2 linked regions of the Streptomyces venezuelae genome follow. The main gene of each other region encodes a partner of the protein of the gene in region 2 in a complex. Links are inferred from orthologs where the notes say so. Each region holds a gene or a part of one and is shown on either strand. Other genes may lie near its edges.

Region 1 (8,789 bases), 1.6 Mb from region 2 along the record:
CGGCATCGCCGTCGACGCGTCGCTGCGCACCTCCGACCCCGACATCTACGCGGCGGGCGACGTGGCCGCCGTCCACCACGCGCTCTTCGACACGCGGCTCCGCGTCGAGCACTGGGCCAACGCGCTCAACGGAGGCCCGGCCGCCGCACGCGCGATGCTCGGCCAGGACGTCACGTACGACCGCGTGCCGTACTTCTTCTCCGACCAGTACGACGTCGGCCTGGAGTACTCGGGCTGGGCGCCTCCGGGGACGTACGACCAAGTGGTGGTGCGCGGCGACACCGGAAAGCGCGAGTTCATCGCGTTCTGGCTGCGCGACGGAGAGGTCCTCGCGGGCATGAACGTGAATGTGTGGGACGTCACGGACCCCATCCAGCAGCTGATCCGCAAGGGCGTGCGCCCCGACCCGGACGCCCTCGCGGACCCGTCGACCCCTCTGGCGTCGCTCCTGGGGTGACCGGCCGGACAGGAGTGTCACAGGCGAGCCGTAGTATTCCTACGTGGCAGGCAGGATCAATGACGAAGACGTGAAGGCGGTTCGGGACGCGGTCCCGATCGACGCCGTGGTCTCCGACTACCTCCAGCTGCGCAACGCGGGGGGCGGAAACCTCAAGGGCCTGTGCCCCTTCCACGACGAGAAGTCCCCGTCCTTCCAGGTCAGCCCGAGCAAGGGTCTCTTCCACTGCTTCGGCTGCCAGGAAGGCGGCGACACGATCGCCTTCGTGATGAAGATCGACCACCTCACGTTCTCGGAGACGGTCGAGCGCCTCGCCGCCCAGGCGGGCATCACGCTGCGCTACGAAGAGGGTGGGTACAACCCCGCGCACCAGCGCGGCGAGCGGATCCGCCTCGTCGAGGCCCACAAGATCGCCGCGCAGTTCTACGTGGACCAGCTGGAGAGCCCCGAGGCCGAGATCGGCCGGAAGTTCCTCGCCGAGCGCGGCTTCGACCAGTCCGCCGCCGCGCACTTCGGCGTCGGGTACAGCCCGGCCGGCTGGGACCACCTCACGCGCTTCCTGCGCGGCAAGGGCTTCACCGACAAGGAGCTCACCCTCTCCGGCCTCTCCCAGGAGGGCCGCCGCGGCCCCATCGACCGCTTCCGCGGCCGTCTCATGTGGCCGATCCGCGACATCGGCGGCGACGTGGTGGGCTTCGGCGCGCGCAAGCTCCGCGACGACGACAACGGCCCGAAGTACCTGAACACGCCCGAGACGGCGATCTACAAGAAGTCCCAGGTCCTCTACGGCATCGACCTGGCCAAGAAGGAGATCGCCAAGACCAGCCGCGCCGTCGTCGTCGAGGGCTACACGGACGTGATGGCCTGCCACCTGGCCGGCATCACCACCGCCATCGCGACCTGTGGCACGGCCTTCGGCGGCGACCACATCAAGATCCTCCGCCGCCTCCTGATGGACAACGGCTCGGCCCGCGTGATCTTCACCTTCGACGGTGACGCGGCGGGTCAGAAGGCGGCCCTGCGCGCCTTCGAGGACGACCAGAAGTTCGCCGCCGAGACGTACATCGCGATCGCCCCCGACGGCATGGACCCCTGCGACCTGCGGCTCGCCAAGGGCGACGCGGCCGTCGCCGAGCTCGTCGAACCGCGGACACCGCTCTTCGAGTTCGCGCTGCGCCAGATCGTCGCGCGGTACGACCTGGAGACCCCCGCGGGCCGCGCCGCCGCCCTCGACGAGGCGGGCCCCGTCGTGGCCCGCATCAAGAACAGCGGCGCGCAGCACGAGGTCGCCGTGCAGCTCGCCGGCATGCTCGGCATCCTCGACACCCAGTTCGTCGTCAAGCGCGTCGCCCAGCTCGCCCGCTGGGCCCGCGACCGCGGCGGCCGGGGCCCCGCCCCCGCACCGGCGGCCCAGCGCTCGGCGGGGGCGTACGAGAGCGCGCCGCAGGGCTTCAGCGGCCCCGCGCTCAACCTTCGCAGCCCCGCCCACCGCACCGAGCGGGAGCTCATCAAACTTGCTCTGCAGTACCCGCAGTTGGTCTCCCCGGCCTTCGACGCGTACGGCGTCGACGAGTTCACCGCCCCGCCCTACGCCGCGGTGCGCCGCGCCATCGAGGAGGCGGGCGGCGCGGAGTACGGCGCACAGGACCCGCAGGAGTACCTCGTACGCGTCCGTGAGGCGGCGCCCGACGACGCGGTCCGCGCGATGGTCACCGAACTCGCCGTCGAGGCGATCCTGCGCAAGACCGTCGACGAGATGTACGCGGGCATCCAGCTCGTGCAGGTCCGGCTGCGCGCCGTCGACCGCCGCATCCGCGACGTGCAGGGCACCCTCGCCCGCCTCGGCGCGGGCGGCGACCCGCAGCATCTGACCGCCGTGCAGAACGAGTTGTGGGTCCTCCAGCAGTACGGGCAGGCGCTCCGCGAGCGGGGCGCGGACGCACTCTGACGCGTCCACCGGGCTCCCCGGCGATTGAGTTCGGGGAACCGGGGTTACCCGTCGGGTAACCACGCGGTCACGGACCGGACTCAAAAAGTCACCGCACGCCCCTCGTGGCGGCCGTGTGTCGTGCCCCACACTGGGTTCCGGTGCCTGAGTCCTCGGAGCGCGGCCGACCCGCCGACAGCGGGTCCGAGACCCCCGCGGTTCCACAATTCGTGTTCGGGACGGACAGCGGCGAGGCCGCCGTCCCTCTCCCGTTGCCGCACGCCTCAGATGCGATCACCCTGGAGGTCGCCCCCGTGCAGACCCAGACCCTCACCCAGACCGACACCGCCCCGCGCGCGGATGCGGATACGGACGTCCTGGAGTCGGTCCCGCCGCAGCGCCGGGCCGCCCGGCACCCCGAGGCCTCGGCAACGCAGGAAACGGCCCCGGAGACTGCGCGGAAGACCCCCGACACGGCCGCCGCGCGGGACGACACCGAGGACCCCGAGGCTCCCGAGGCCCCTGAGACACCCGAAGCCCTCGCGCCCGAGATCCTCGACCTGCCCGCGCCCCGCAGCCGCGCCGACACCGGCGGCCCGTCCTCGGACCTGTTCCGCCAGTACCTGCGCGAGATCGGGCGGATCCCGCTGCTCACCGCCGCCGAGGAGGTGGAGCTGGCCCGCGCCGTCGAGGCCGGTCTCTTCGCCGAGGAGAAGCTCGGCAACACCCCCGACCTGGACTCCCAGCTCGCCCTGGACCTCGACAAGCTGGTCGTCATGGGCCGGATGGCCAAGCGCCGCCTCATCGAGGCCAACCTCCGCCTGGTCGTCTCCGTCGCCAAGCGGTACGTGGGGCGCGGGCTGACCATGCTCGACCTCGTCCAGGAGGGCAACCTCGGCCTGATCAGGGCGGTCGAGAAGTTCGACTACGCCCGCGGCTACAAGTTCTCGACGTACGCGACCTGGTGGATCCGCCAGGCCATGTCCCGCGCCCTCGCCGACCAGGCGCGCACGATCCGCGTCCCCGTGCACGTCGTGGAGCTCATCAACCGGGTCGTACGCGTCCAGCGGCGCATGCTCCAGGAGCGCGGGTACGAACCCACGCCCGAAGAGGTCGCCGCCCACCTGGACCTCCCGCACGAACGCGTCAGCGAAGTCCTGCGCCTGGCCCAGGAACCCGTCTCGCTGCACGCCCCCGTCGGCGAGGAGGACGACGTCGCGCTCGGCGACCTCATCGAGGACGGCGACGCCACGAGCCCCGTGGAGTCGGCGGCGTTCCTGCTGCTCCGCGAGCACCTGGAAGCGGTCCTCTCCACGCTCGGCGAACGCGAACGCAAGGTCGTCCAGCTGCGCTACGGCCTCGCGGACGGCAGGCCCCGCACTCTGGAGGAGATCGGCCGCATCTTCGGCGTGACGCGCGAGCGGATACGGCAGATCGAGTCCAAGACCCTCAACAAGCTGCGGGACCACGCCTTCGCGGACCAGCTCAGGGGCTACCTCGACTGAAGGCAGCCCCTGAGAGCCTCGCTAGTCCACCTCGGCGACGGCCTGCGCGAACTGCGCCGCGTACAGCCGTGCGTAGGCCCCGTCGGCCGCCAGCAGGGTGTCGTGCGAGCCCTGTTCGACGATCGACCCGTTCTCCATCACCAGGATCGTGTCCGCGTCCCGGATCGTGGAGAGCCGGTGCGCGATGACGAACGACGTCCGCCCGTGCGCCAGACGCGCCATCGCCTTCTGGATCAGCACCTCCGTACGCGTGTCGACCGAGCTCGTCGCCTCGTCGAGGACCAGGATCACCGGGTCGGACAGGAACGCCCGCGCGATGGTGATGAGCTGCTTCTCGCCCGCGCTGACGCCCGCGCCGTCGTCGTCGATCACCGTGTCGTAGCCGTCGGGGAGCGTGCGCACGAAGCGGTCGGCGTGGGCGGCGCGCGCCGCCTCCTCGATCTCCTCGCGCGTGACGTCCTTCGGCGCGCCGTACGCGATGTTCTCCGCGATGGTGCCGCCGAACAGCCAGGTGTCCTGCAGCACCATGCCGATCCCGGACCGCAGCTCGTCGCGGGACATCGCCGCGATGTCGACCCCGTCCAGGGCGATCCGCCCGCCCGTCACGTCGTAGAACCGCATCAGCAGGTTGACCAGCGTCGTCTTGCCGGCGCCGGTGGGCCCCACGATGGCGACCGTGTGTCCCGGCTCGACGACCAGTGACAGGTCCTCGATGAGCGGCTTGTCCTTGTCGTAGCGGAACGAGACGTGCGACATCTCCACGCGCCCGCGCGGCTTCTCGGGCCGCGCGCCGGGCACCGGGTCGGCCTCCTGCTCCTCGGCGTCGAGGATCTCGAAGATCCGCTCGGCGGACGCGACACCCGACTGCACCAGGTTCGCCATCGAGGCGACCTGTGTCAGGGGCATCGAGAACTGCCGCGAATACTGGATGAAGGCCTGCACGTCACCGATCGACAGCGACCCCGACGCGACCCGCAGACCGCCCACCACGGCCACCAGGACGTAGTTCAGGTTCGAGATGAAGAACATCAGCGGCTGCATGACACCGCTGTTGAACTGCGCCTTGAACGACGCCTCGTACAGCTGCTCGTTCTGCTCGGCGAACGCCTTCGCCGACTGCTCCTGCCGTCCGAAGACCTTCACCAGGGTGTGCCCGGTGTACATCTCCTCCACATGGGCGTTGAGCGCGCCGGTCGTCTTCCACTGCTGCACGAACTGCGGCTGCGACCGCTTGCCGACCTTCGTCGCCACGAAGAACGACAGCGGCACCGTCACGAGCGCCACCAGCGCGAGCAGCGGCGACACCCAGAACATCATCACCAGGACGCCGATGATGGTCAGCAGCGAGTTGATGAGCTGCCCCATCGTCTGCTGCAGCGTCTGGTTGAGGTTGTCGAGGTCGTTCGTGGCGCGGCTCAGCACCTCGCCGCGCTGCCGCTTGTCGAAGTACGACAGCGGGAGCCGCGAGAGCTTCGCCTGTACGTCGCCGCGCATCCGGAAGACGGTCTTGTTGATGGCGCGGTTCGACAGCCGTGTCGCCACCGCCATCAGCAGGCCCGCCACCACGAACGTGCCGAGCGCGAGCAGCAGGACCTCGCCGACCGCGCCGAAGTCGATGCCCTCGCCGGGCGTGAAGTCGACGCCGGAGAGCATGTCGGCCGTGCCGCCGTCGCCGCGGGCGCGCAGGCCGTCGAGCGCCTGCTCCTTCGTCGTCCCGTCGGGCATGTCACGGCCGACGATGCCCGCGAAGAGCAGGTCGGTCGCGCGGCCGAGGATCTTGGGGCCGAGCACGGAGAGGGCGACGCTCAGGACGGCGGCGACGAGCATCGCGTACATCGTGGCGCGCTCGGGTCTGAAGTGCCCGAGCAGCCGCTTGCCCGAACCCTTGAAGTCCATGGAACGGGAGTCGGGGCCCAGCATGGGCCCACCGATGCCAGGGGGCATTACGCGGCCTCCGCTTCCGTCAGCTGGGAGAGCACGATCTCCCGGTAGGTCTCGTTGCTCTCCATCAGCTCCCGGTGGCTGCCGGTGCCCACGACGCGGCCCTCGTCGAGGACGACGATGCGGTCGGCGTCCCGGATCGTCGACACGCGCTGGGCGACGATCACGACGGTCGCCTCCGCGGTCTCCCGGCCGAGCGCGGAGCGCAGCGCGGCGTCGGTGGCGTAGTCGAGCGCGGAGAACGAGTCGTCGAAGAGGTAGATCTCCGGGCGCTGCACGAGCGTGCGCGCGATGGACAGACGCTGCCGCTGGCCGCCGGACACATTGGTCCCGCCCTGGGAGATGGGCGCGTCGAGCCCTTCTTCCAGACCCTCGACGAACTCCTTGGCCTGGGCGACCTCCAGCGCGTGCCAGAGCTCCTCGTCGGTGGCGTCCGGGTTTCCGTACCGCAGATTGGACGCGACGGTCCCGGCGAACAGGTACGGCTTCTGCGGGACGAGGCCGACCGTCCTCGCGAGCAGCGCGGGATCGATGGTCGCCACGTCCACGCCGCCGACCAGGACTTCGCCCTCCGTCGCGTCGATCAGCCGCGGTACGAGGTTCAGCAGCGTCGACTTGCCGCTGCCGGTCGACCCGATCACGGCGGTCGTCTCGCCGGGCCGCGCGACCACGTGGACGGACTTCAGGACGGGCTCCTCGGCGCCGGGATAGCGGAAACCGGCGTCCCGTATCTCCAGGTGGCCGTGGCTGCGCAGCTCGCGCGCCGGGGCGGTCGGGGGCACCACGCTGCTGGCGGTGTCCAGGACCTCCTCGATGCGTTCTGCACAGACCTCCGCGCGCGGCACCATCATGAACATGAAGGTGGCCATCATCACGGACATCACGATCTGCATCAGATAGGCGAGGAACGCGGTGAGCGCACCGATCCGCATGCCGCCGCCGTCGATCCGGTGCGCGCCGAACCAGACCACCGCGATCGAGGAGATGTTCACGACGGTCATGACGATCGGGAACATCAGCGCGAGCAGCTTGCCGCTGCCGAGGGAGACCTCGGTCAGGTCGGCGTTGGCCTTGCGGAAGCGCTCCTTCTCGTAGTCGTCGCGGACGAAGGCGCGGATGACGCGGTTGCCGGTGATCTGCTCGCGCAGCACGCGGTTCACGGTGTCGAGCCGCTCCTGCATGGCACGGAACAGCGGACGCAGCCGCCGCACGATCAGGCTGACACTGATGCCGAGGACGGGCACGACGGCGACCAGGACCGTGGACAGCGGCACGTCCTGGCCGAGCGCCATCACGATGCCGCCCACGCACATGATGGGCGCGGTCACCATCAGCGTGAACGACATCAGGACCAGCATCTGCACCTGCTGGACGTCGTTGGTCGTCCTCGTGATCAGCGACGGGGCGCCGAACTGCCCCACCTCGCGCGCCGAGAACGACTGGACCCGGTCGAAGACGGCGGCCCGCACGTCGCGGCCGAGGGCGGCGGCGGTCCGCGCGCCGTAGAAGACGGCGCCGATGTTGCAGACCATCTGCACGACGGTGACGGCGATCATGATGCCGCCGAAGCCGAGGATGTAACCCGTGTCGCCCTCGACGACACCGTTGTCGATGATGTCGGCGTTCAGGCTGGGCAGGTAGAGCGCGGCGCAGGTCTGCAGGAACTGCAGCAGCACCAGCAGGACGATGGGTTTCTGGTACGGACGCAGATGTGTCCGCAGGAGTCGTATGAGCACGCTCGGTCTCTCGAGGAGTCGGGTGTCGGCGAGATGGGGGCGGCGGGCAAGGCCGCACCCATCCTCCGACACCCGGCCAGGGGCCGCGCAACCGATTAACCCATGACCCGGTCAAATTTCAGCCCGGGTAAAGAACTGGGCGGATCCACGAGTCATCCAAGAGACGTGCGAGCCGCGGACGGCTCGCCCGAATGTTCGCCTCAGTACGCGAAGGCCCCCGGATGGGACTGCTCCCGCACCGTCACGTACTGCTGCCGTACGGCCTGCCCCACCGCGAGCTCCTCGCCCGGCTCGAAGACCTGCGCCGAGGCGCCCTGCCAGAGCGGCAGCTGTCCGGTCAGCGCCCACGCGGCCTGCCGTGCCGCACCGATCGCCGCGTAGTCCGCGGGCTGGGGCACCACGACCTGCGTCCCGAACAGCATCGGAGCCGCGGCCTGCACGGCGGGCAGCTCGGCGGCGGCGCCCAGCAGGAACACGCGCCGGACCTCCACCCCGCGCCCCCGCAGGACGTCGAGCGCGTCGCCGAGGCCGCACAGCATGCCCTCGAAGGCGGCACGCGCCAGGTGCTCGGGCTTCATGGACTCGCGCCGCAGCCCGGTCAGCGTCCCGGCTGCGTGCGGCAGGTTGGGCGTCTTCTCACCCTCCAGGTAGGGGAGGAGGACCAGTCCGTGGGCGCCGGGAGTCGACTTCATGGCGAGCGCGGAGAGCTCCTCCAGGTCGGTGAGCCCGAGCATCTCGGCGGAGCCGCGCAGGACGCGTACGGCATTCGAGGTGTGGACGACCGGCAGGTGCATGCCGGTGGCGTCCGCGAGGGAGGTGATGTTGCCCGCCGCGTCGACGAGCGCCTCGTGGTGCACGGCCATCACGGAGCCCGAGGCGCCGAGCGACACCACGGCGTCGCCCCGCTGGACCCCGAGCCCGAATGCGGCGGCCATGGTCTCGCCCGTTCCGGCCGAGATCAGGAGCCCTTCGGGCGTCGTCCCCGCGGCCTCGGCGGGCCCGATCACCTCGGGCAGCATCGCCTGGTGCCCGAGGGCCATCTCGACGAGATCGGGGCGGTACGTTCCGCTCGCCGCCGACCAGTACCCGGTGCCCGACGCGCCGCCGCGGTCGGTCGTGCGCCGGGCGGGCCGGCCGAGCAGCTGCCACACGAGCCAGTCCGGCGCCTGGAGGAGGGCGGCGGTGCGGCGCGCGGACTCCGGTTCGTTCTTCGCCAGCCAGCG
Region 2 (14,363 bases):
CTGGAGATCTCCGGCGCCGACCCGACGGGCGACGGCGGCCGTGGTGGCGTATGCGAGGAAGACGAAGATGCTCACCGCGGTGGTGAGGAGCGCCGAGGCGACGCCGAGGCCGGCCAGTTGGGCGGTGCCGAGGTGCCCGACGATGGCGCTGTCGGCGAGGACGAAAAGGGGCTCGGCCACGAGCGCGCCGAACGCGGGGACGGCGAGCGCGATGATCTCTCGGTCGTGCCTTCGCCGTGCGGCTTTGGGCGCCGCGGGAGCCTGTGTCATACACACCAATCTAATCTTCCACAGGTAAGAGATGCAATGGCACTGGGACCCTTACTCAGTCGCCTGTCGGGCGGGTCGTCGCGCGCCGTTTGCGGCGATCTTGGGCCGACTGGGAAAGTTTTTCTTCTGCACAGCCGGTGGACGGGAAACCAGCAGGTCAGGGTGGTTTTCAGGAACCTGCTGAGGGCTTGTTCACAGGCCTGTCCACCGGGCCGTGCACAGGTTTGGCGGAGTTCTCCACAGCATCGGGCCCGTCATCCACACCGCCTGTGGATAACCAGATTGGCTGACGGTGCCCACAGGCCTACCGTGGTCCGGCGCCCGCCTCGTCGTACGACCTCGGAAACCCCGGAGAACCGACGCGTCAGAACCGGAGTTGGGCCCGCTTATTTGTCAGTGTCGTGCCGTACGAAAGAGGGGCACGGCGAGGTCCGCGCGGCGGACGGGAGGAGGTGGCCCGGTGAGTATCTCCGAGCCTTTGGACGACCCCTGGGCCGACAGCGGTCCCAGTGACCGTCTGCCCGTCTCCCGCCAGCGCCGCGACGGCGGCGGCGGTCGGAGCCGCGACGAACAACACGATCGTGGCCGGGAGGGCGGCTGGGACAGCGGAGGCTCGTCGTTCGAGCGTGTTCCCCCGCAGGACCTCGACGCGGAGCAGTCGGTGCTCGGCGGCATGCTGCTGTCCAAGGATGCGATCGCCGACGTCGTCGAGGTCCTCAAGGGCCATGACTTCTACCGGCCGGCGCACGAGACGATCTACGCCTCGATCCTGGACCTCTACGCCAAGGGCGAGCCGGCCGACCCGATCACCGTCGCGGCCGAGCTCACCAAGCGGGGCGAGATCACCAAGGTCGGTGGCGCGTCGTACCTGCACACGCTCGTGCAGACGGTGCCGACAGCGGCGAACGCGGAGTACTACGCGGAGATCGTCCACGAGCGGGCGGTGCTGCGCCGCCTCGTCGAGGCCGGCACGAAGATCACCCAGATGGGATACGCGGCCGACGGCGACGTCGACGAGATCGTCAACAGCGCCCAGGCCGAGATCTACGCGGTCACCGAGCAGCGCACCACCGAGGACTACCTCCCGCTCGGCGACATCATGGAGGGCGCCCTCGACGAGATCGAGGCGATCGGTTCGCGGTCAGGCGAGATGACCGGCGTGCCGACCGGGTTCACCGACCTCGACCAGCTCACCAACGGCCTGCACCCGGGCCAGATGATCATTATCGCGGCACGTCCCGCCATGGGTAAGTCCACGCTGGCCCTCGACTTCGCACGGGCCTGTTCGATCAAGCACAACATGCCGAGCGTGATCTTCTCGCTCGAAATGGGGCGCAACGAGATCGCCATGCGTCTGCTCTCCGCCGAGGCGCGCGTGGCCCTGCATCACATGCGCTCCGGCACGATGACCGACGAGGACTGGACGCGCCTCGCCCGGCGCATGCCGGACGTCTCGGCCGCCCCCCTCTACATCGACGACTCCCCGAACCTGTCGATGATGGAGATCCGCGCCAAGTGCCGCCGCCTCAAGCAGCGGAACGACCTGAAACTCGTCGTCATCGACTACCTGCAGCTCATGCAGTCGGGCGGATCCAAGCGGGCCGAGAGCCGCCAGCAGGAAGTCTCGGACATGTCGCGAAACCTTAAGCTCCTCGCCAAGGAGCTGGAGCTGCCGGTCATCGCCCTCTCGCAGCTGAACCGTGGTCCCGAGCAGCGCACCGACAAAAAGCCCATGGTCTCCGACCTGCGTGAGTCCGGCTCGATCGAGCAGGACGCGGACATGGTGATCCTGCTGCATCGCGAGGACGCGTACGAGAAGGAGTCGCCGCGCGCGGGCGAGGCGGACATCATCGTGGGCAAGCACCGTAACGGCCCCACGGCGACGATCACCGTCGCCTTCCAGGGGCACTACTCGCGCTTCGTGGACATGGCACAGACCTGACGTGCCCACATGTAGACCCGGGGGGGGAATCAGATGACGATGACCCGGCGTCCGCGTGTGTGTCCGGCCTGACTGTCTGCCTGGGCCGCGGCCGCCTCGGTGAGCTGGTACGTCTTCTCGACCGGGATGTGGAGTCGTCCCCGCGCGATGAGGTCGGCGGCCTCGGCGAGGGCCTGCGGCACGTTGCCGGTCACGCCGGAGAACCGGACGCCGTGTTCCGGTGCGGTCAGATCGGCGATGGAGATCACCTTCTGGGGGTCTCCGGTCAGTTCGACGAGCTCGGGGATCACACCCGAGCCGGCCAGATCGAGCGCGGCGTCGACGTGGCCGAGTTGTCGGACTCGCTTGACCCAGCCCTCTCCGTAGCTCGTGGCGAGCGCACCCAGGCTGCGCAGGTAGTCCTGGTTGGCGGCTCCGGCCGTGCCGATCACCGTGATGCCACGATCACGGGCGATCTGCAGTACCGCTGATCCGACGCCCCCGGACGCGCCGCTGACCAGCAGCGTCTGTCCGGGCTGCACACCGGACTGACGAATGATGCGCAGCGCGGTCTCCACCACGGAGGGGTACCCGGCCGCTTCTTCGAAGGTCAGGTTCTCGGGCATGCGGGCCCAGGCCGACAGCACGGCGAATTCGGCGTACGTGCTCGATCCGCGCCCGAACACGCGGTCGCCGACCTCGACCGTGGTGACGCCCGGGCCGATTTCGTCGACCAGTCCGGCGGCGTCCTGCCCCGTTCCTGAGGGCAGGACGCTCGGATGGGTCTGGCGAGCCTGGCGGGACTGATCGCGCTGATCAGGCTGGTGGAACTGGCCTTCGCGAATCCGCCAGTCGACGGGGTTCACCCCCGCTGCGCGCACAGCGACCCGTATCTGGCCGGGGCCCGCGTGGGGTTCCTCGGCCTCGGTGAGGTGCAGGACTTCGGGACCGCCGAACTCGGCGAAGCTGACTCTCTTCATGCCGCCGAACGTAACACTAACGGTTAGTGTTTCGGAACAGTTGCACCTTTGGATTTGATAGCGTCAATGCCATGACCGCCCCGACGACGCCGTCCGGATCTGCCTTGCCGAGCAGGCCCACCGCCCAGCCCGGACCGGGCACACCGACCGGACGGCGGGAGCGAAAGAAGGCCGCCACCCGTCAGAAGATCGCCGACACCGCTATGCGGCTCTTCTTGGAGCGCGGCTACGACACGGTGGGCATCCGGGACGTGGCAGCCGAGGCCGACGTCGCCGTCACCACGCTCTTCTCCCACTTCGCCTCCAAAGAGGCTTTGGTGTTCGAGCGGGACGACCATTTCGAGCAGCGCCTCACACAGGCCGTCACCGGCAGGGGGCCCCATGAGCCGCTCATCCCCGCGCTGCGCCACGAGATCCACGCGATGGTCCGGCACTGCACGGCGGACGGGACCGCCGCGATCTACCGCATGATCGACGAGACCCGTGCGCTGCGGGAGTACGAGGAGTCGATGCGGCTGCGCCACGCGGAGTCCCTGGCGACGGCCATCGCCGCCGATCCCGAGCTGTCCAGGACCACGACGGCCTGCCGCGCGATCGCGCGGTTCGTGGTCGACGCCTACGCCCTGGCCCGCGAGGCATCCGACCCGCAGGCCGCCGTGGACGAGATCTTCCGGATGATCGAGGCGGCCTGGGAGATCGCCTGATCCCCGCCGTTCGATCCCCGGGAAACTCCGGGCTCAGAACGCGCTGAGCCCGGTGAGTTCGCAGGAGAGGTCCCAGAGCCGCGCCGCCGCCCCGGGGTCGACGGCCCACGGCTTTACGCCACCGATCAGCATGTCGTCGGTGAGGGCCGGTTCGGCGATGTCGCAATCCTGGCAGTACGCCCCTCCCCGGTTCTCCAGCAGTGGTGAGGTCGCCGCCCACACAGTCGTCGCCGCGCCCTGCTCGGGGCTCTTGAAGCCGACGGCGGGTGTCCCGCCCGGAGTCACCCAGCCCTGCGCGAGCCACTCTTCGCGCGGGATGTGGCGCTGCAGCGGGGTGAGGATGCTGCCGGGGTGCACGGCGAAGGCGCGCAGGCCGTGGTCGGCGCCCAGGCGGTTCAGGTGCACGGCGAAGAGGGCGTTGGCGGTTTTGGACTGGGCGTAGGCCAGCCAGCGGTCGTAGCTGGCGTCGAAGTGCGGGTCGGTCCAGCGGATGTCGGAGAGGAAGTGTCCGGAGGAGGCGACGGTGACGACGCGGGCGCCGTCCGGAGCGAAGGCGGGACGCAGGCGGTGGGCCAGCGCGAAGTGCCCGAGGTGGTTGATGGCGAAGTGCGCCTCCCAGCCGGGACCGACGCGTGTCTCGGGGCAGGCCATCACACCCGCGCCGTTGATGAGGATGTCGAGTGGGCGGCCGGTGCCGACGAAGCGTTCGGAGAAGACGCGGACACTGTCCAGGTCCGCGAGGTCGAGGGCGTGCACCTCGGTCCGCGGCAGACCGCGCAGAGCGTGTTCGGCCGTTTCCGGGCGCCGAGCGGGGACCACGACGTGGGCGCCGGCGTGGACGAGAGCGCGGGTCGTGGCGAGCCCGAGGCCCGAGTAGCCGCCGGTCACGAGAGCCGTGGTGCCCGCCAGGTCCATCCCTGCGAGGACATCGTCGGCCGTGCTGTGGGCGCCGAAGCCCGTACCGAGCCTCCGCTGTTCGGTGATCATGTTCTCGACGCTAAAACCTAGACTGTGCGCTAGGTCAAGAGCCGTCTGATGCGCGGCGTACGGTCCCCTCATGAGCGAGTATCCGGGCGCTGTGCCCGTGGAGAACGGCGGTAGCGGGGGTGGCCTGTCCATAGGGAAGGTCGCCGAGGCGACCGGCCTGAGCGTGCACGCCCTGCGGTTCTTCGAGCGGGAAGGGCTCTTCCTGCGCGAGATCCCGCGGACCGGCGGAGGACAACGGATCTATGAGCAGGCGGATGTGGACTGGCTCCTGCTGTGCGGGCGGCTCCGTGTCTCCGGCATGCCGATCGCCACGATCAAGAAATTCGCGGCGCTCGTGCGGTCCGGCCCCGGCAACGAGCGGGAACGCCTGGCGCTGCTACGGGAGCACGAGCGCGATGTACGCACGAAGATCGACGACCTGAACGCCTGCCTGGAGGTCATCCATGGCAAGGTCACCACCTACGAGCAGCACCTACGCGACGGGACGGCCGTCGGCCTGTGGTCGCCCCGGCCACTCACATCTCCGCGTCGCGATTCGTCGGTGCAATGACGGACCACAACGACGCCTCTGCGGCCAACAGCGGCGCCGGGCAGACGCTTGAGGAGAAAACTCATGCAGGCTCGTATGCAGAACCCCGCCTTGATCATCCCTGAGGCCATGACAGCCTTGCTGAGCCTGTCCCAGATCTCCAGGAAGCAGGGGCTGTCCCAGGCGACGATCGAGCTGGTGCAGCTGCGCGTGAGTCAGATCAACGGAAGCAGCGTCTGTGTCGAGGGGAACGCGCGCAGTGCCGTCGCAGCGGGCGCCACAGACATGCAGTGTCTTTCGGTGGCTGCCTGGCGGAGTCTCCCGTGCTTCACGCCTGCGGAACGCGCCGCCTTCGCCCTCGCCGAGGCCGCCACCCGACTCGCGGACCGTCCCGATCCGGTGCCGGCGGCGGTCTGGGACGAGGCTGCGCGGCACTTCACCGAGCGGGAGCTGGCGGCACTCGTCCTCGCCATCGGCGTGGCCAACATGCTCAACAGGATCAACGTCCTCACGCGGCGCCACGCCGGATCGCAGCCCTGGGAGTGTTGACGGATCCTGGGCGTGCTGACTGACAGGTCCTGGGGGGGGGCGACAGGTCCTCGGCATGCTGAGAGGGGCCGAATTCGCTCGACGGACGGGCGTCACCCGGGTGAACTGGTCCCATGACAACACCCCGTGAAGAGCTGCTCCCCTCCACCCGCCGAGCCCTGCTGCACCGCGTCGCCACCGCTCAGACAGAGGGCCGGTCTCCCTCGCTGGTGGCCGCGGTGGCCCGGGACGGCGAGTTGGTGTGGGCCGGCGGCCGCAGCATGGTGGACGGGCACGAGCCGGACGAGAACGTCCAGTACCGGATCGGTTCGATCACCAAGACCTTCACCGCCGTACTGGTGATGCGGCTGCGCGACGAGGGCGTACTGGACCTCAACGACCCGCTGGAGAAGCACCTGCCGGGCACCGGAGCAGGAGAGGCCACCATCGCCGAACTCCTGGCGCACACCGGCGGGCTGGCCGCCGAGACCCCCGGCGAGTGGTGGGAGCGCACCCCTGGGACAGATCGACCGGAGCTCGCGGACGTCCTCGGCGAGGCGCCCTTCAAACATCCCGTCGGCAGGCGCCACCACTACTCCAACCCCGGTTACACGCTGCTGGGTTCGCTGGTCGAGGCGTTGCGGGGCGCTCCGTGGGAGGACGTGCTGCGCCGCGAGGTGCTCGAGCCCCTGGGGCTGACCCGTACCAGTGCGCAGCCCCAGGCTCCGCACGCCGACGGCTGGGCCGTGCACCCGTGGGCGGACGTGATGATGCCGGAGCCCGCGGAGGACCTGGGCCTGATGGCTCCGGCCGGGCAACTCTGGTCCACGACGGCCGACCTCGTGCGGTTCGGGCACTTCCTGGTGACGGGCGACGACCGGGTCCTCGGCGCCGATTCCGTACGGGAGATGCGGACTCCGGCAGCACCGCTGCCGACCGGTGAATGGGACAGGGCGTACGGCCTGGGAGTGGACCTGCTGCGGTGGGACAAGGGCAGCCTGGCGGGGCACGGCGGGTCACTGCCGGGCTTCCTGGCCGCCCTGTGGGTGAGCGAGGCGGACGGTGTGGCCGCTGTCGCGCTCGCCAACTGCACGTCCGGACCGCCGGTGGCGGCGCTGGCCATCGACCTCGTGAAGATCGTTTCCGAGGCCGAGCCGCGGATTCCCGAGCCGTGGCGGCCGCTGTCCGAAGTCGATCAGAAGGTGTTGGAGCTGGCGGGCCCCTGGTACTGGGGGACTCAGGTGCTCGTGCTGCGTCTGACGGCCGAGGGCGGTGTGGAGCTGGGGCCGTTGTCCGGTTGGGGGCGCCAGGCTCGGTTCCGGCCCAACGGTGACGGCACCTGGACGGGGCTCAACGGGTACTACGCGGGGGAGCTGTTGGAGGCCGTGCGGCGGCCCGACGGTTCGGTGAGCCACCTCGACCTGGGGTCGTTCGTCTTCACCCGGGAGCCGTACGACGAAGGGGCACCGATCCCGGGCGGCGTGGACCCGCAGGGGTGGCGCGGCTTCTAACTCTGCGGTTTTTCCTCCGGGTCTTTGCTCTGTCGCGATGCGATCGAGGAGGCGGGCCTGTTTCACGTGAAACAGGCCCGGCCGCACGGCTGTCATGGCTGAGGTGGCCTCAGAGGGGCATCTTGAACCCGACATGCGAGGCCTGGAATCCGAGCCGTTCGTAGAAACGGTGGGCGTCGGTGCGTGTGACATCGGACGTCAGCTGCACCAACTGGCAGTTCTGGCGCCGGGATTCCGCTATGGCCCATTCGATGAACCGGGTGCCGAGCCCGCTGCCGCGCTCGTCGGCATGCACGCGCACCCCTTCGATGATCGAGCGGGTGGCACCCTTACGGGAGAGTCCCGGAACGATTGTGAGCTGAAGCGTGCCGACGACGCGGCCCTCGCGTTCGGCTACGACCAGATGCTGGTTCGGGTCGCCGTCCAGTCGCTCGAATGCCGTGACGTACGGAGTGAGGTCGTCCGGTGATTCACGTGTCGCCCCCAAGGGGTCGTCGGCGAGCATGCCCACGATGGCAGGCAGGTCCGCGGCAACGGCGGGGCGTATCTCAAGATCTCCCATGGTGCGCAGCCTAAGGGGGCACCTAGGCGTGTGGTGCGCAGCCTATGGGCACCTACGCGCGCAGTGTTTCGACAGCCTTGACCAGCGGGGCGAGCTCCGGGTTCCGCGCGGCCTCGTCGAGCGCCTCGCGCAATGCCGCGTCGTTCGTGGGGCGCGCTTGCGCGAGAAGCGCGGCACCGGCCTCACTGACGTCGGTGTAGATGCCACGGCGGTCCGTGGGGCACAGATAGCGGGCCAGTAGGCCGCGCTCCTCGAGCCGGGTCACCAGGCGTGTGGTCGCGCTCTGGCTCAACACCACCGCATCGGCGACCTGCTTCATCTGCAGGTGGCCACCCTCGCCGTCGTGCTGGCGGTTGAGCACGTCCAGAAGGCTGTACTCCCGCACGCTCAGGCCGTGCTTGGCCTGCAGGGCGCGCTCTACATGCGCCTCGATCTTGCCGTGGAGCAAGGAAAGGGCGCACCAGCTTTGGGCGAGCGCGGTCAGTGCGGGGTCTGTCGCTGTCATGGCTCTTGGTCCTCCGTCCCGGAGCGGCTGCACCCAGAGTAGTCCACCGATGCAATATCCAGCGGTTGCATATAGCCCGCGTCTGCAACTATTGTGGACGCACGTTAAGCGCACCTGCAATCGTTTGGAAGGTAGATCCATGCCTCTCGCGCTTCTGGCCCTCGCGATCGGGGCTTTCGGAATCGGAACCACCGAGTTCGTGATCATGGGGCTGCTTCCCGAGGTCGCGGGTGACTTCGGTGTCTCCATCCCGACGGCCGGCTTCCTCGTGACCGGCTATGCCCTCGGCGTCGTGCTCGGCGCCCCCCTGATGACCGCTCTCGGCACGAGGATCCCGCGCAAGCGGATGCTGATGCTGCTCATGGGCCTCTTCGTCGTCGGCAACCTGCTCTCCGCCGTGGCTCCCGTCTTCGGCGTGATGCTGGCCGGCCGCGTCGTCGCCTCGCTCGCCCACGGTGCCTTCTTCGGCATCGGCTCGGTCGTCGCGGCCGAGCTGGTGGCCCCCGAGAAGAAGGCCGGAGCCATCGCCATGATGTTCTCCGGTCTCACGGTCGCCAACGTGGTCGGCGTTCCGCTCGGGACGCTCGTGGGCCAGGCCATCGGCTGGCGGATCACCTTCGTGATCGTCGCCGCCCTCGGCGTGCTCGGCCTGTTCGGCATCGCCCGGCTCGTACCGGACCTGCCCAAGCCCGAAGGCGTACGGCTGCGTGACGAGTTCGGTGCCTTCCGCAACGTACAGGTGCTGCTCGCCATGGCGATGACGGTGCTCGGCTTCGGCGGCGTCTTCGCGGCCATCACCTACATCACGCCGATGATGACGGACGTCGCCGGTTACGCGGACTCCTCGGTCACCTGGCTGCTCGTACTCTTCGGGCTCGGCATGGTCGGTGGGAACCTCGTCGGTGGCCGGTTCGCGGACCGCGCGCTGATGCCGATGCTGTACGTGTCGCTCGGCTCCCTCGCCCTGGTGCTCGCCCTGTTCACCCTCACCGCGCACAACAAGGTCACGGCCGCCGTGACGGTGCTGCTGATCGGAGCACTGGGCTTCGCGACGGTGCCGCCGCTGCAGAAGCGCGTCCTGGACTACGCCTCGGGCGCCCCGACGCTCGCCTCCGCCGTCAACATCGGCGCCTTCAACCTGGGCAACGCGCTGTCGGCCTGGCTCGGCGGCCTCGTCATCTCCGCCGGCCTCGGCTACACCGCTCCCAACTGGGTCGGCGCGGTGCTCGCTGCCTCCGCCCTCGTCCTGGCCTTCGTCTCCGCCGCCCTCGAGCGCCGCTCCACGGCGCCCGGCCCGATCGTGGCCGGTGCGGTACCTGTCGAGCAGCGGACGCCCGTCCACCACTGACCCCACGCTCCCGAACCACTTCCCCCACAGCCCCCTTCAGTCCCCCCAGCACAACCCCGCTAGGAGAACCCCCTCATGAGCACCACCACCCCCACCGCTGCTGCCCCGCTCACCATCGGGGATGCCGAGGCCCTCGTCACCGCGGCCCACCGTGCCGCCGAGGAAGCCGGTGTCACGGTCAGCGTCACCGTCCTCGACGCGGGAGGCCACCTCCTCGCCTTTCGACGCGACGACCGGGCCGTCCTGATCTCCGGTGAGACCAGCACCCGCAAGGCGTACACGGCCCTCCAGTTGAACGCTCCGACCGCCGACCTGGTGGACGCGGTCCAGCCCGGCGGTCTCTTCCACACCCTTCCCACCGCGCTCGACCGCCCCCTGCTCTTCATCGCGGGCGGCGTTCCGGTCCACCGTGACGGCCGACTGATCGGTGCGGTCGGTGTCGGTGGTGGCGCGCCCGAGCAGGACCACGGCTTCGCGACGGCCGCCGTCGAGGCCCTCGTCTAGCAGTCCGAGGTGTACGCGTAGGGGCGTACGAGAAGGCCCGCTACCGGTGCACCCGGGAGCGGGCCTTCTGCTTGGGGGAGGAGGGCTGCGACCCGTGGTGGGATCAACCCGCCGCGACGGTCAGTGGCGCGAAGCGACGGGTCCAGTCGCCGGGCAGCTCCGGCACGCCGTACGCCATCACGGCGTTGAAGGCGACGGATTCGAGGCCGTTCTCCTTCACCCAGGCCAGCAGTTCCTCGTGCCGTACGTCGATGTCGGTGCGGAGCGGCCGGTCGGTACCGGCGCCGAGGGAGGTGATCAGGGCCTTCGCGGTCTCGGTGTCCCGCGCGACGAGCGGACCCACGACATGAGTCGCCATGTTGGGCCAGGCACCCGCGTATCCGACGATCTCGCCGTCGGCCTCCGCGACCCGCAGCTGATCCGTGAAGGCGGGGAGCCGGGTGATCACATGCATGCGGTCGTGACCGAAGACCTCGGTATCGAGGCGGAGGATGGACGTCAGGTCTTCCGCGGTGGCCGGCCGGGTGGCGACATCAGTCTGGGCGTCCGTATTTCCGGCCGGGGTGAAATGTCCCATGACCATCTCGGCCCGGCCGATCACCTCGAATCCCAGCTGTTCGTAGAGGGGGCGGCCGTTCGGGGTCGCGTGCAGGGTCAGCGGGATGGAGCCCGCTTCCTCGACCGCGTTCTGCATCAGTCTGCGGCCGACGCCCCGGCGGGCGTACCGCTCGGCTACGAGGACCATGCCGATCGCCGCGAGGGCGGGACGCCCGGGAGGGCCGTACTGGGTCACTACGTAGGCGCCCATGAGGCCGTTGCCGTCAGGGGCGTCGATGCCGTAGCCCGTTCCGGCCGACAGCAGCAGGCCCCACTTGTGTTCTTCACGGGGCCAGCCCCGGTCCTCGGACAGATCGGCACAGACCTGCAGATCGCGGGGGGTCAGTCGGCGGATGGGCGGTGCGGAGAGGGAAGGTGTCGACACGCGGGCCAGGCTGTCTGACGTACATCCTCTGCGTCCAGCCGTTTGTGGGCAGAACCACGTAGCTTTCGGCCACGGTTCAGCTGCTCGTTTCACGTGAAACATCACGGCGAGCGCCAACCGCGACCAGTAGCCTCGGCCTACATGGCACGCCTACACCTCTTCGACTTGGACGGGACGCTGCTGCACGGCACAGCAGCTCCGGTGGAGATATCGCGGCAGCTCGGCTTGGACGCGGAGATTGCGGAACTGGAACGGGAGTTCGTGGCGGGGCACCTGGGCTCGCCCGAGTACGCCGAGCGCGTGCACGCCCTGTGGGCAGAGCTCACGGAGGCGCAGGTGACGGCAGCCTTCGAAGGAGCGCCCTGGCTCGACGGGATCCGGGAGACCTGGGCCGAGATCCGTGACGGCGGTGACTACTGCGCGGTTATCTCCCTCTCACCGTCTTTCTTCGTGGAGAGGCTCGCCGGGTGGGGTGCGCACGCCGCGCACGGGTCGCTCTTCCCGACCGTGCCGTTCACCGAACCCGTGAATCCGACGGGCATTCTCGACGCCGCGGCCAAGGTGAAGATCGCGGACCGTCTCTGTGAAGAGTTCGGGGTGGGCAGGAGCGACTGTGTCGCGTACGGCGACTCGCTTTCCGACCTCGAGTTGTTCGGAGCAGTGCCGGTTTCCGTGGCGGTCAATGCGGATCAACGGCTGGTGAGCCTGGCCACCCACTCCTACGTCGGGCGTGATCTGCGCAAGGCGTACGAATTGGTCCGGCACGACCGGTAATTGAGGCAATTGACAGGCAGTCCCCTTGAATTCGAGGCCGAGGAGACGGGGACTTGTGCGTTCGGCGGCTGCCGGTATGGTCGATCAAGGTCTGTGCCGGGTGCGTCTCCTCACACTCCGGAGCGCGGCGCGCAGGTGAATGAAGCCTAACGGGGCATAGAGATCGAGAACCCGTACTTCCTGTTATGCGACCGAGGCGTCTGCGAGGAATGGGATGCTGCGATGAGGGGACTGCGGGCAATGTCACATTTTCGACCTACTTGTCCGTAGGGTCCGGGGGCCCGGGGTTCAATGTGGCCCTATCGACCACCGGGGCAGAAGAGCGGGAAGAGCGCGGCCAGAAGGGGCAGACGCAGAGCGGGGACAGCAGGCAGCTTCCGGCAGGGAGTGCCCAGACCGACCGAGAGATGTTCGAGGCGAGGCACAACATGGACGCTCCGACCACCACGTCGGCCGATGACGGCACGCCAGGCGAGGGCGGCGGCTGGTTCACCCCGCGCAAGCCACCGAAGGGACCGGAGGACGAGCGAATAACCACTTCCCCGGAAGCTCCGGAGAACCGTGAGGCTCGGGAAGTCGCGGCCGCGGTGGCTCCGGATATCCGTAGAGCCTCGCAAGCCCCAACAGCTCCCGAACCCCGTGAGGCCCCGCAGGCTCCTGAACCACAGGCTCCGGGACCACAGGCTCCGGGACCCCCGCAGGCGGCACAACACCGGGTGCCGCCCCCGCAGGCCCAGTCCACCGCGCCCCCGATATCCGTCCAGCAGGCGAAACCGGAGGGGAAGGTCTCCGCGGACGCCCTCCTGGTGCAGCGCACGATGGCCGAGATAGAGCCCGTCGCCGACAAGGTCACCTCGTACTTCTACGCGCTGCTCTTCACCCGCCACCCGGATCTCCGCGCCCTGTTCCCCGCGGCGATGGACACCCAGCGGGACCGCATCCTCAAGGCACTGCTGACCGCGGCCGAGCACATCGACCACACCGACGTGCTCGTCGCCTATCTGAAGAACCTCGGGCGCGGACACCGGAAGTACGGCACCCAGGCCGAGCACTATCCGGCCGTCGGCGAGTGCCTGATCGGTTCGCTGAGCCGGTACGCGAGCGCGACCTGGAACGAGGAGACGGAGGCCGCCTGGGTCCGGACGTACACGACGATCTCCCAGATCATGATCGACGCGGCGGCCGAGGACGAGCTGCGCGCCCCTGCCTGGTGGTTCGCCGAAGTCGTCTCGCACGATCTCAGGACCCCTGACATCGCTGTCGTCACGGTCCGGCCCGACCAGCCGTACCCCTTCCTCGCAGGGCAGTACACGAGCCTGGAGACCCCCTGGTGGCCCCGGGTCTGGCGGCACTACTCCTTCGCGTCGGCCCCACGCCCGGACGGACTGCTCTCCTTCCACGTCAAGGCCGTGCCGGCCGGCTGGGTCTCGAACGCCCTGGTGCACCACGCCCGCCCCGGAGACATCCTGCGGCTCGGCCCGGCAACCGGTTCGATGACCGTCGACCACACCACCGACAGCGGACTGCTCTGTCTGGGCGGTGGCACGGGCATCGCACCTATCAAGGCCCTCGTCGAGGACGTCGCCGAGCACGGCAGACGGCGCCCCGTGGAGGTCTTCTACGGAGCACGCACCGACCATGACTTGTACGACATCGACACGATGCTGCGCCTACAGCAGTCCCACCCCTGGCTCGCTGTCCGGCCGATCGTCGACCAGCGGGCACAACTGCCGGACGCCGTCCGCGAGTACGGCCCGTGGAACGAGTACGACGCGTACCTCTCGGGACCGCCCGGCATGATCCGCAACGGCGTGGACGCCCTGCGGGACATCGGCATTCCGGAAGGCCGGATCCGCCACGACTCGGTAGAGGAACTGGTGGCCTCGGACTAGGCAGACCTAGCCCAGGTCGGGGGCGTGCATCGCGCGGACGCCCTCGATGTTGCCGTCCAGATAATGCCGCAGGGACAGCGGTACGAGATGGACCGAGGCGATTCCGACTCTGGTGAACGGCACATGCACGACCTCGTACTCGCCGCACGGCTCCTCGACCTCGGGGCCGTGCCGCTGACCGAGGTCCATGGACTCCAGGCGGCAGACGAAGAAATGCTGCACCTTTACGCCGGTCGCGCCGCCGTCCTCACCAATGTGCTCGACGGTGTCGACGAAGCACGGCACAACGTCGGTGATCTTGGCGCCCAGCTCCTCATGGACCTCACGGTGGAGCGCGTCGACGACAGAGTCGTCCTCCGCCTCCAC

The links.
Region 1: the proteins of dnaB (region 2) and dnaG are in contact, whole or in part, in a crystal structure (PDB 2R6A), measured with the Geobacillus stearothermophilus proteins. The link is inferred for Streptomyces venezuelae from one-to-one orthologs. Residues at the interface, in WP_033016901.1 of Geobacillus stearothermophilus: Ser13, Glu15, Ala16, Gln18, Glu91, Leu92, Asp94, Ala95, Val96, Pro97, Thr98, Ala99, Ala100, Asn101, Tyr104, Tyr105, Ile108; in WP_049624496.1 of Geobacillus stearothermophilus: Lys456, Leu457, Leu458, Pro459, Ala460, Asn463, Ala464, Leu467, Leu535, Leu536, Ile537, Ala538, Gln544, Glu545, Asp548, Tyr549, His552.

What each region holds. Positions count from the first base shown.
Region 1 is NZ_CP029193.1:2,462,221-2,471,009, reverse strand. Bases 1-2,952 are described here. They hold dnaG (DNA primase), read left to right. Parts: upstream 1-500; coding sequence 501-2,405; downstream 2,406-2,952. Other genes in these bases: DEJ47_RS11395 (RNA polymerase sigma factor), read left to right, coding at 2,546-2,952; DEJ47_RS11405 (NAD(P)/FAD-dependent oxidoreductase), read left to right, coding at 1-457. In the rest of the region: more of DEJ47_RS11395, read left to right, coding at 2,953-3,889; DEJ47_RS11390 (ABC transporter ATP-binding protein), read right to left, coding at 3,911-5,833; DEJ47_RS11385 (ABC transporter ATP-binding protein), read right to left, coding at 5,833-7,566; DEJ47_RS11380 (xylulokinase), read right to left, coding at 7,767-8,789. UniProt on the Escherichia coli protein: RNA polymerase that catalyzes the synthesis of short RNA molecules used as primers for DNA polymerase during DNA replication.
Region 2 is NZ_CP029193.1:4,076,203-4,090,565, reverse strand. What follows is about bases 1-2,971. They hold dnaB (replicative DNA helicase), read left to right. Parts: upstream 1-730; coding sequence 731-2,212; downstream 2,213-2,971. Other genes in these bases: DEJ47_RS18925 (NADP-dependent oxidoreductase), read right to left, coding at 2,242-2,971; DEJ47_RS18935 (MATE family efflux transporter), read right to left, coding at 1-270. In the rest of the region: more of DEJ47_RS18925, read right to left, coding at 2,972-3,171; DEJ47_RS18920 (TetR/AcrR family transcriptional regulator), read left to right, coding at 3,243-3,875; DEJ47_RS18915 (SDR family NAD(P)-dependent oxidoreductase), read right to left, coding at 3,909-4,862; DEJ47_RS18910 (MerR family transcriptional regulator), read left to right, coding at 4,933-5,412; DEJ47_RS18905 (carboxymuconolactone decarboxylase family protein), read left to right, coding at 5,476-5,940; DEJ47_RS18900 (serine hydrolase domain-containing protein), read left to right, coding at 6,054-7,430; DEJ47_RS18895 (GNAT family N-acetyltransferase), read right to left, coding at 7,540-7,992; DEJ47_RS18890 (MarR family winged helix-turn-helix transcriptional regulator), read right to left, coding at 8,045-8,497; DEJ47_RS18885 (MFS transporter), read left to right, coding at 8,637-9,845; DEJ47_RS18880 (GlcG/HbpS family heme-binding protein), read left to right, coding at 9,921-10,349; DEJ47_RS18875 (GNAT family N-acetyltransferase), read right to left, coding at 10,453-11,331; DEJ47_RS18870 (HAD family hydrolase), read left to right, coding at 11,473-12,105; DEJ47_RS18865 (globin domain-containing protein), read left to right, coding at 12,513-13,997; DEJ47_RS18860 (NUDIX domain-containing protein), read right to left, coding at 14,004-14,363. UniProt on the Escherichia coli protein: The main replicative DNA helicase, it participates in initiation and elongation during chromosome replication. Travels ahead of the DNA replisome, separating dsDNA into templates for DNA synthesis.